Thalassoroseus pseudoceratinae: one gene and its partners. The protein of the gene in region 1 interacts with the protein of each later gene in a pairwise test. Links are inferred from orthologs where the notes say so. Each region holds a gene or a part of one and is shown in the gene's direction. Other genes may lie near its edges.

The links.
Region 2: the proteins of ndk (region 1) and G6R38_RS15925 interact in binary tests that used the Escherichia coli proteins (3 or more experiments, as listed by UniProt). The link is inferred for Thalassoroseus pseudoceratinae from one-to-one orthologs.
Region 3: the proteins of ndk (region 1) and G6R38_RS21525 interact in binary tests that used the Escherichia coli proteins (3 or more experiments, as listed by UniProt). The link is inferred for Thalassoroseus pseudoceratinae from one-to-one orthologs.

What each region holds. Positions count from the first base shown.
Region 1 is NZ_JAALXT010000004.1:806,017-808,839, reverse strand. The notes cover bases 20-2,766. They hold ndk (nucleoside-diphosphate kinase), read left to right. Parts: upstream 20-1,035; coding sequence 1,036-1,497; downstream 1,498-2,766. Other genes in these bases: G6R38_RS17515 (protoglobin family protein), read right to left, coding at 2,318-2,766; G6R38_RS17520 (flavodoxin family protein), read left to right, coding at 1,588-2,304; carA (glutamine-hydrolyzing carbamoyl-phosphate synthase small subunit), read left to right, coding at 20-915. In the rest of the region: more of carA, read left to right, coding at 1-19; more of G6R38_RS17515, read right to left, coding at 2,767-2,823. UniProt on the Escherichia coli protein: Major role in the synthesis of nucleoside triphosphates other than ATP. The ATP gamma phosphate is transferred to the NDP beta phosphate via a ping-pong mechanism, using a phosphorylated active-site intermediate.
Region 2 is NZ_JAALXT010000004.1:385,322-388,125, reverse strand. The notes cover bases 4-2,731. They hold G6R38_RS15925 (uracil-DNA glycosylase), read left to right. Parts: upstream 4-879; coding sequence 880-1,584; downstream 1,585-2,731. Other genes in these bases: bioB (biotin synthase BioB), read left to right, coding at 1,769-2,731; G6R38_RS15930 (diguanylate cyclase), read right to left, coding at 4-546. In the rest of the region: more of G6R38_RS15930, read right to left, coding at 1-3; more of bioB, read left to right, coding at 2,732-2,791; G6R38_RS15915 (hypothetical protein), read right to left, coding at 2,757-2,804. UniProt on the Escherichia coli protein: Excises uracil residues from the DNA which can arise as a result of misincorporation of dUMP residues by DNA polymerase or due to deamination of cytosine.
Region 3 is NZ_JAALXT010000006.1:239,802-242,829, forward strand. The notes cover bases 4-2,955. They hold G6R38_RS21525 (5-formyltetrahydrofolate cyclo-ligase), read left to right. Parts: upstream 4-1,152; coding sequence 1,153-1,758; downstream 1,759-2,955. Other genes in these bases: G6R38_RS21520 (sensor domain-containing diguanylate cyclase), read left to right, coding at 4-1,017; G6R38_RS21530 (DUF6268 family outer membrane beta-barrel protein), read right to left, coding at 1,768-2,805. Also shown: more of G6R38_RS21520, read left to right, coding at 1-3. UniProt on the Escherichia coli protein: Involved in the removal of 5-formyltetrahydrofolate.

The sequences.
Region 1 (2,823 bases):
GATGTCGAGAGTTCCAAGCCGTCGTTGCGAGGGTTTGTCTGTCGGGAACTCTGTCGATTTCCAAGCAATTATCGTTCGGAGTTGTCGCTCGACGAATACTTGAAACAGCACAATGTCATCGGTGTCGAGGGGATCGACACCCGCGCATTGGTCCGGAAACTCCGTATTGCCGGTGTGATGACGGGAGTTCTCTCCACGACTGATCTCGATGATGAATCGCTTGTCAACAAAGCACGACAAAGTCCCGAGTTGGTCGGTCAGGATCTCGTTCAACAAGTGATGCCGGAACAAGCCTCCGAGTGGTCGGAAAGATTGAGCACGCTCGCGCGGTGCAGCGACGAGCCAGACGCTCCGAGCAGCCAATCACACGTGGTCGCGATTGATTACGGGATGAAATGGAATATCCCACGACATCTCCGCGACATGGGCTGCCGAGTGACCGTGGTGCCGGGCACGATGTCGGCGGACGATATTCTTGGCCTGAACCCCGATGGGATTTTTCTCTCCAACGGCCCCGGTGATCCTCGTCCGCTCGAATACGCAGTCGGCACCATTCGGGAGTTGCTCGGCCAGAAACCGATCTTCGGAATCTGTTTGGGGCATCAACTGCTGGGGTTAGCCTCCGGCGGATCGATTTTCAAATTGAAGTTCGGGCATCGCGGGGCAAATCAACCGGTGCTCAACAAGCAGACCGGGCGTGTCGAAATCACCAGCCAAAACCACGGTTTCGCGATTGACGCTGATTCGCTCCCCGATGATGTCGAAGTCACGCACGTCAATTTGAACGACAACACCGTCGCCGGTTTGCGGCACACGAATCATTCGGCTTTCAGTGTGCAGTACCACCCCGAAGCCAGTGCCGGTCCACACGACAGCCGCTACTTATTCAACGATTTTCAATCAATGCTGCAATAAGCATTGAAAAAGTCGAGATCCTGATAGCCGGCGGCTTGCACGATGAGCATTTTCTTTTCATAAGAGGCGAAAACATTCCCTGTGTATTTCGCCTCTTTTGGAAGGAAGTTCATCATGGCTTTGGAACGCACGCTGATTTTGATCAAACCCGATGCCGTCGAACGCCGATTGGCTGGTCGGATTCTGTCTCGGTTCGAGGAGCGTGGCCTGAAAATCGTCGGGCTCAAATTGTTGCAAGTCACGCCGGAACTCTCGAAGCAACACTACGCCGAACACGTTGAGAAGCCGTTCTATCCCGACTTGGAACAGTTCATTACCTCGGGCCCGGTTGTGGCGATTGTTGCCGAAGGCCCGGAAGCCATCAGTGTGGTGCGGACGATGATGGGCAAAACCAACGGTCGCGAATCTGCTCCCGGCACCATCCGTGGCGACTTCGGTATGTCTCGTCAGATGAACCTCGTTCACGGCAGCGACGGCCCCGAAGCCGCCGAGCGAGAAATCAGCATCTACTTCCAATCAAACGAACTCATCGACTACCCAACAAACCTCGATTCTCTGACCTGCGCGGATGACGAGAAGTAATCGTTGGTGTTTTGTGCGATTCAGCACTGATTAACAAAGCCCATGCCTCGAAGATTGCAGACGTTAATCTGATCTTGTTTCGGAGGAATCATGGCTGGATCGCCAGATTTGTCAGCGTTGTATATCAACACATCACTCAAGAAAAACGCGGACGAGAGTCATACCCGGTTGTTGATGAATGCCTCTGCGGGGATCCTGCGGAAGAATGGAGTTGCGGTTGAGCATCTTCATCTCGCTGCTCACGATGTCCCGCCGGGTATTTATCCCGACATGACACAGCATGGCTGGAACACCGATGAATGGCCGCAACTTTGGGAGCGAGTCAAAGCGGCAGACATTCTCATTGTCGGGACACCGCTTTGGCTTGGCGAGGAAAGTTCAATTTGCCGCATTCTCATCGAGCGACTCTACGCTATGTCCGGCGAATTGAATGCGAAAGGACAATCGATCTACTACAACAAGGTCGGCGGTTGCATCATCACCGGCAACGAAGATGGCATTAAGCATACCGCGATGAGCATTGGCTATGCCTTGAACCATCTTGGCTACACAATACCGCCCCAAGCCGATTGCGGTTGGATTGGCGAAGCCGGTCCCGGTCTGTCGTACGGAGACTTAAATGAGGACGGGACCCGAGTCGGTTTTGACAACGACTTTACTCAACGCAACACGACCATCATGACTTGGAACTGTCTGCACCTTGCCCGAATGTTGAAAGACGCCGGCGGTATCCCCAATGAAGGCAACGACCGCAACGCTTGGAAAGCCGGCGAACGCTTCGGCTTTGAAAATCCAACATTCAGTTAGAAGTCATCTGCGTCTACGTCGTTGCGTAGTGTCGCGTGATTAAATCATTCTGCACCCACAGCAATTTGCCGAAGGCGCGGACGGTACGGATTTCTGTGTCTCGGTCGAGGTTCAATCCGAAGATGGTCGCGTTGAAGGCGTCTGCCACGAAGCCCATCAATGCGTTCATTTGCACAAGCGGAATGTCGAGCTGATCACTGCCTGCTTTGGGAGTATGAATCTTGCCGACCATGTCGAGGTACGCAACCATTTTGTCGTTGTACGGGCGGGTGACCAAGGCTTCCAAGTACCTGCCGAGATGCTGCTTGCGGAAGCGAATCATCTCGTGATCGAGCGTGAGTGATTCCAAGCTTTCCGGCGTCTCGCCTTCGTATCCCGATTGCTTCGGGACGAAGTGTCGTTTGGTGGCGTCGTAGTTGAAGAGTTTCTCGTAAACGGCGTCCACCAAAGCCGGCACGAGCGGAGCGAGAAGCGGTGCCGACGCGTGAATGGCTTCGATGTCGTCCTTTCCAAGACCGA
Region 2 (2,804 bases), 420 kb from region 1 along the record:
GTGCGACTGCACGACGATATCGAGCACTTTTTGATCGACCCGACATGCCTGCAGCACATCGACACCCACATCATAGTGCAACGCCATGAGTTCCGTTTCGTCGGAACTCAATTGGCCGGGTTTGAACAAAATGTGGTCGGGAACACCGATCTTGCCGACATCGTGCAGCAATGCGGCTACTTCCAAACGCTTGAGTTGTGTGCCGTCCCATCCCAATCGTTCCGCCAACCCAACGGCGAGCAATGCCACACGACGACTGTGATTCACCGTGCCTTCATCGCGGGCGTGCAGAGCGGCAAGCAGGGAACGCAGTGCGCCCCGCTGGATGACATCGTGCAGCGTGTCGGATTCGTCGGGGTTTTCAAGGCTTTCGGCCGCTTCCGACAACGCCAACAGCGACAGCAATGTGCGTGATGACTCCGCGACATTCCTGCCGGAAAAACGACGTTCCGCGATTGTCGCCACCAGCTCCGCCGACTGCGCGGATTGCGGGCGGGGTTGGTTCTTCGTTGAAGTGGCTTCGTGGGACAAAAGATCGTTCGGCATCGCAGGTGTTCGCTTTCCTGGAGCGAGTTCCGATGATGGGTAGCGTTCCGGAACCAGTCTTCGCCAACGAAAACTCAGCACCAGCTGCTACATCACAACAAGACTTCGTCTAGTAGCCCGTTGCCAAAGTGAGACATCGAAAGTCACAGGTGACGGGAATCGACCGATCTGTTCCGATTTTTCGACTCGGCGGTTGAAAACCGATTTCCATCATTGCATTCTGCTTCTACGGAATCTCGCAGTCTCAATCGACACTGCCGAAACCTAGTTCACCGTTGTGCGAAGTCAAGCATTTCGAAATCGACCCTTCCAAACAATTCGAAACGGATATCCATGGCATCCCGTATTTCCAATCATTGGCTGGTCGATCAAATCCCGTCTGACTGGCGTGCCGAACTCGAGGAGCATCTCGAAACCGAGTCGTTCCAGAACTTGGTCGATTTTGTCGAAGGAGAATACGAGCAAGAGACAATCTACCCGCCACGGGACGCCGTTTTGTCTGCGATGACGTTGACCCCGCTGGAGAAGACGAAAGTGTTCGTTGTCGGACAAGACCCCTACCACGGCCCCAATCAAGCCCATGGATTAGCGTTTTCGGTGCAACCGGAGGTGCCGTTACCGCCATCTCTGAGGAATATCTTTAAGGAGTTGCAAAGCGATCTCGGTTGCGAACCACCGCCAAATGGTTGTTTGACACGCTGGGCCGAGCAAGGCGTTCTCTTGCTGAACACCGTGCTGACCGTGCGGGCTGGGCAAGCAAATTCCCATCGTAAAAAAGGATGGGAAGATCTTACCGACGCGATGTTAAAGGCCGTCGATCGGTCACGGCAACACGCGGTTTTTGTGCTCTGGGGTAATGCGGCCAAGAAGAAATCGTCGTTGATCGACTCCCGTCACACAATTATTTCGTCTGCCCACCCTTCCCCGCTCTCCGCCCGAAACGGGTTTTTCGGAAGTCGGCCGTTTTCACAGATCAATGCCGCTTTAGAAGCTCACGGGCAAGAGCCGATTGACTGGGACAGCTCCGAAACGCATTGATTGGGGGTCGTCCTTGCTTCGGATTGGTCGGAAACGTTATTCTCTGCCTCATTCGAGTACAGTGTCCAATATCCAATGCTCGGTGGTGAACGTTCAATCAGCACGCCAATGAGCGGGCAGACCTTGTTCGCCGCTAGATCAAATCAAAGTTGTTGGGCCACCGTTGAGATCCGAGGAAAGTTTTATGTCGTCCACCGCAACCGTTACCACTCCCAACTGGGACGCCCTTGCCGACCGCGTTCTCGATGGTGCTGGTTTGACCCGTGAAGAAGCCCTGGGAATTTTGCGTTCCGATGACGACCAATTGCTGTCGCTTTTGGCTGCCGCATTTCGGGTCCGAGAGCGATTCTTCGGAAAACAGGTGCAATTGTACTACCTGAAGAACGCCCAAAGTGGCCTCTGCCCTGAGGATTGCGGCTATTGCTCCCAAGCGAAAGGCTCCGAAGCACCGATCGAAAAATACCGGTGGCTCAGCCATGAGAAACTGCTCGCCGGTGCCCGCCAGGCGGCTGAATCGCAAGCCAAGACCTACTGCATCGTTTCCAGCGGACGGGGTCCCAGCGATCGCGAAGTGTCGCACGTCGCTGAAGCGGTTCGGCAAATCAAAGACGAAACCGGTTTGCATATCTGCTGTTGTCTTGGTCTGCTAAGCCCCGACCAAGCCCGTGCGTTGAAGGAAGCCGGTGTCGATCGCATCAATCACAACTTGAACACCAGCGAGCGGTTCTATCCCGAAATTTGCAGCACGCACACCTACGCCGATCGTACCGAAACTCTGCAAGCGGCACGAGATGCGGGTTTAGAACTCTGCAGCGGTTTGATCGTCGGCATGGGCGAGACGGATGAAGACGTGGTCGATGTCGCCATGCAACTCAGCTCGATGCAGGTCGAATCCATCCCAGTCAACTTCTTGAATGCCATCGACGGGACACCGTTGGAAGCCACAGACGAACTTGACCCGCGATACTGCCTGAAAACGCTCTGCCTCGTGCGGTTGACGAATCCGCGAACGGAAATTCGTGTGGCCGGTGGTCGGGAGGTGAACTTGCGATCGATGCAGGCCATGGCGTTGTATCCGGCGAACTCGATGTTCGTCAGCGATTACCTCACCACGCCAGGACAACCTGCAAATGAAGACTTCAAGATGATTGAGGATCTCGGTTTTGAAGTCGTTATCCGCGGTGCGGAGTCGGCTTACGAAGCGTGACTTGCGAATCGTC
Region 3 (3,028 bases), on another replicon or contig:
CTTGAGCATGTCGAGTCGATGGAAGAGCACAAACGGTTGGAGCGTGAAACACAGCGTTTGAAAGCCGTCAATCAGGAACTGCAAAAACGCATACTGCACGACCCGCTCACCAAGATTTACAATCGAGCGTATCTCGAAGATGCACTGCGACGGGAAACCGATCGCTGCTGCCGATTGGCCGAGGCGATCGGGCTCGTTTTCATCGATGTCGATAAGTTCAAGAACCTCAACGACACCCACGGGCACGCGTTTGGCGACGTCGTGCTGCAAAGAGTCGCTCGCACGATGCAAAAGACGCTACGGGGCGCGGATATTCTGGCACGATACGGCGGTGAGGAATTCGTCGCGCTGGTGATGAATCCCAGTCCAGAGGGAATTCAAATCGTCGCGGAGCGTCTAAGAACGGCTGTGGAACGTGAAATTATTGAATTAAACAACACCCGAGTGCCTGTGACCGTGAGTCTCGGTTGTGCGTTGGGAATTCCCGGCCGCGAAGATGACGAGTTCACAAAACAGCTCATTGAAGCTGCCGACCATGCGATGTACGAGGCGAAATCCAACGGACGAAATCAGTCCCGGTTCATCAATTTGCTGCCAACCGCCGATCAACACTTGCTCAACCGAATCAATGAACTTCGCTTTAGCGAATGGCTGGTGACTGGCAACCACATTGCGAGAGAAGTGATCGATCCGATTTGCAAGACGATCCCTCAGCAACATCAACTGATCGGCCAACTCGCCCGGAAACACGGTTATCTGAGCAACGCCGAGGTCCGATTGATCTTGGACGAACAACAAGCGACCGAAGAACGATTCGGAGAAACGGCGATTCGCCGGGGCTTGATTTCACTCGACGTATTAGCCAACTTGTTGGCGTGGCAACAGGAAGACCCCGAGACGCTGCTTCACCACTTGGAACGAAATCGAATTGGCGGTCGAGACGACTATCGGCAATTACTGGGTGATTACCTCGACCAATCCCCAATTCACGAACCATTGTCCGCGATCCCGGCCTAACGGATTATCGGGAATGTGTGTTGAAACCGCACGCTCCGTTGCCGCAACGTGTCTGTTCATGAATCGCAGGTTTTGACGGTAAAACGATTCCTGCGATTTTCGAAACACAATCGCACTCGATGCCAGAGACGCAACGTGCCCGACAGTTCGCAGCGAAGTTTGAAATCGACTTTGCGGAAGCAAATCCAGACCGCCCGTGCGGCACTGCCGGATCGCGAATCGCGAAGTCGGTCGATTCACGATCGGTGGATCCAATCCGAACTCCACCGCGATTCCCAGGCGGTCGTATGCTACGTTAACGTGCGGAGCGAAGTGGCCACGCGGGATGTGATCAATTCATTGTGGCAAGCGGAAAAGCGGGTGGCGGTCCCGTACTGTGTGGAACGTCATCTGGAGTTGACCTGGATCACGTCGTGGACGGATCTCACAGCCGGACGTTTCGGCATCCTGGAACCGACTCCGCAATTGCGAACCGATCCGCTCCGATGTCCGCCGATCGACGAGTTGGATGTGGTCCTCGTTCCTGGCGTAGCGTTCGACTTCCACGGCGGACGGTTAGGACACGGCCAGGGATTCTACGATCGTTTGCTCTCGCGATTGCCCCAGCGGACGATGCTCGTCGGTGTCGCGTTTGATTGTCAGATCGTTTCACACGTTCCAGCCGAACCGCACGACATCCCCATGCACTTCATCCTCACCGAATCAACTCTCCACGATTGCCGGTCGGATTCCATCGGGTAGTAAGCCGACTCAGAACGAAATCGTGGCTTGCAAGAGGGCGGTGTCGTCGAGGGAAATCGTTGGGCGATCGCTTTGGAATTCGAGATCTCTTGCAAAGGAATAGCCCACTTCCAGACCGATCTTGTGACCTCGTTGGAACGGCACGCCCGGCACGACCCGGGGGACGGACTCCACGCCCACCACCAAACGCCAGTCGCCGTACGTCAGTTGATCGTGTTGTCCATCCCCACGTTCGAACGCCCAAGTTCCTCCGCTGAACCCGCCGCCCAAATAGCCCCAACACTGTCGGCTGGGTCCATCGAGGAGAAGAAAGTTCATTCTCGGTCGTGGAAGTATCAGATCGAGCTTGAACGAATCACTCGGTTGCCAAATCAACCCCACCGCAGGAACGGCCGGCAGATCGTTTCGTCCCAAGGCAATCACACCGACGGTCCAAATCCAGGCGGGATCGCGGGAGTACATCGCGAATGCCCCACCTCGAAACTGCCATGCATCGCTGGACGTGTTGTCACCGTCACTGGCGAAAGCGACACTTCCCATCGTTCGCACGGTCCAACGGTCGTTGATCCGACGCACCCAAGATATCCCCACCACCAAATCCAACACGTCATCGGGAAGTCCCAATTCACTTGGTGACTGAAAATCGGTGCGTTCATATCGAAATTGAATGAGCGGCGGCGGTGGACCGAAGATGGGATACATCGGAACTTTGATCGCCGCCCCGTACGAGGATATTCCAAATCCTCCCGTCGACGGCAACCACTCCGCTTCCGCATTCACGAGGGGCCGAAACCGCTTGAGTTGACTGAACACACTTCGAGGTGGTTCAAGATCACCAGAAGTCGCAAATTGGCCTTCAATCGAAGACGGTGGCAATGTCTCCTCAAGTGTGTTTTCCGTAGGAAGTGAAGCCAAACGCACCGACGACGATCCATCATCCGAATCTTGAGAGATCGCTGGCTGAGACTGCAAACCAATGACTGCTACACACAGAATCACCATGCGTCTCGCAGACAAAATGAGCTTGGTTTGCCGAACTTCGCTCATTGACCATCCCATCACGAAGACACTCCGAACACCGTCCGCATTTGCGGCATTATCGGTTCTATCGACCGAAACGGTTCCACCGATCCATCTGTTCTCCCGACCGGCAAATGTTCCCTTTGGAATTCTGTTCGTCAGTCCAGAAAACCGCGAATCGGGCTCAAGTGTGTTTGCTGAATGCATGCCGGCCATCGATGGATATCCTGTAGCGATCCCATCGCCGAAG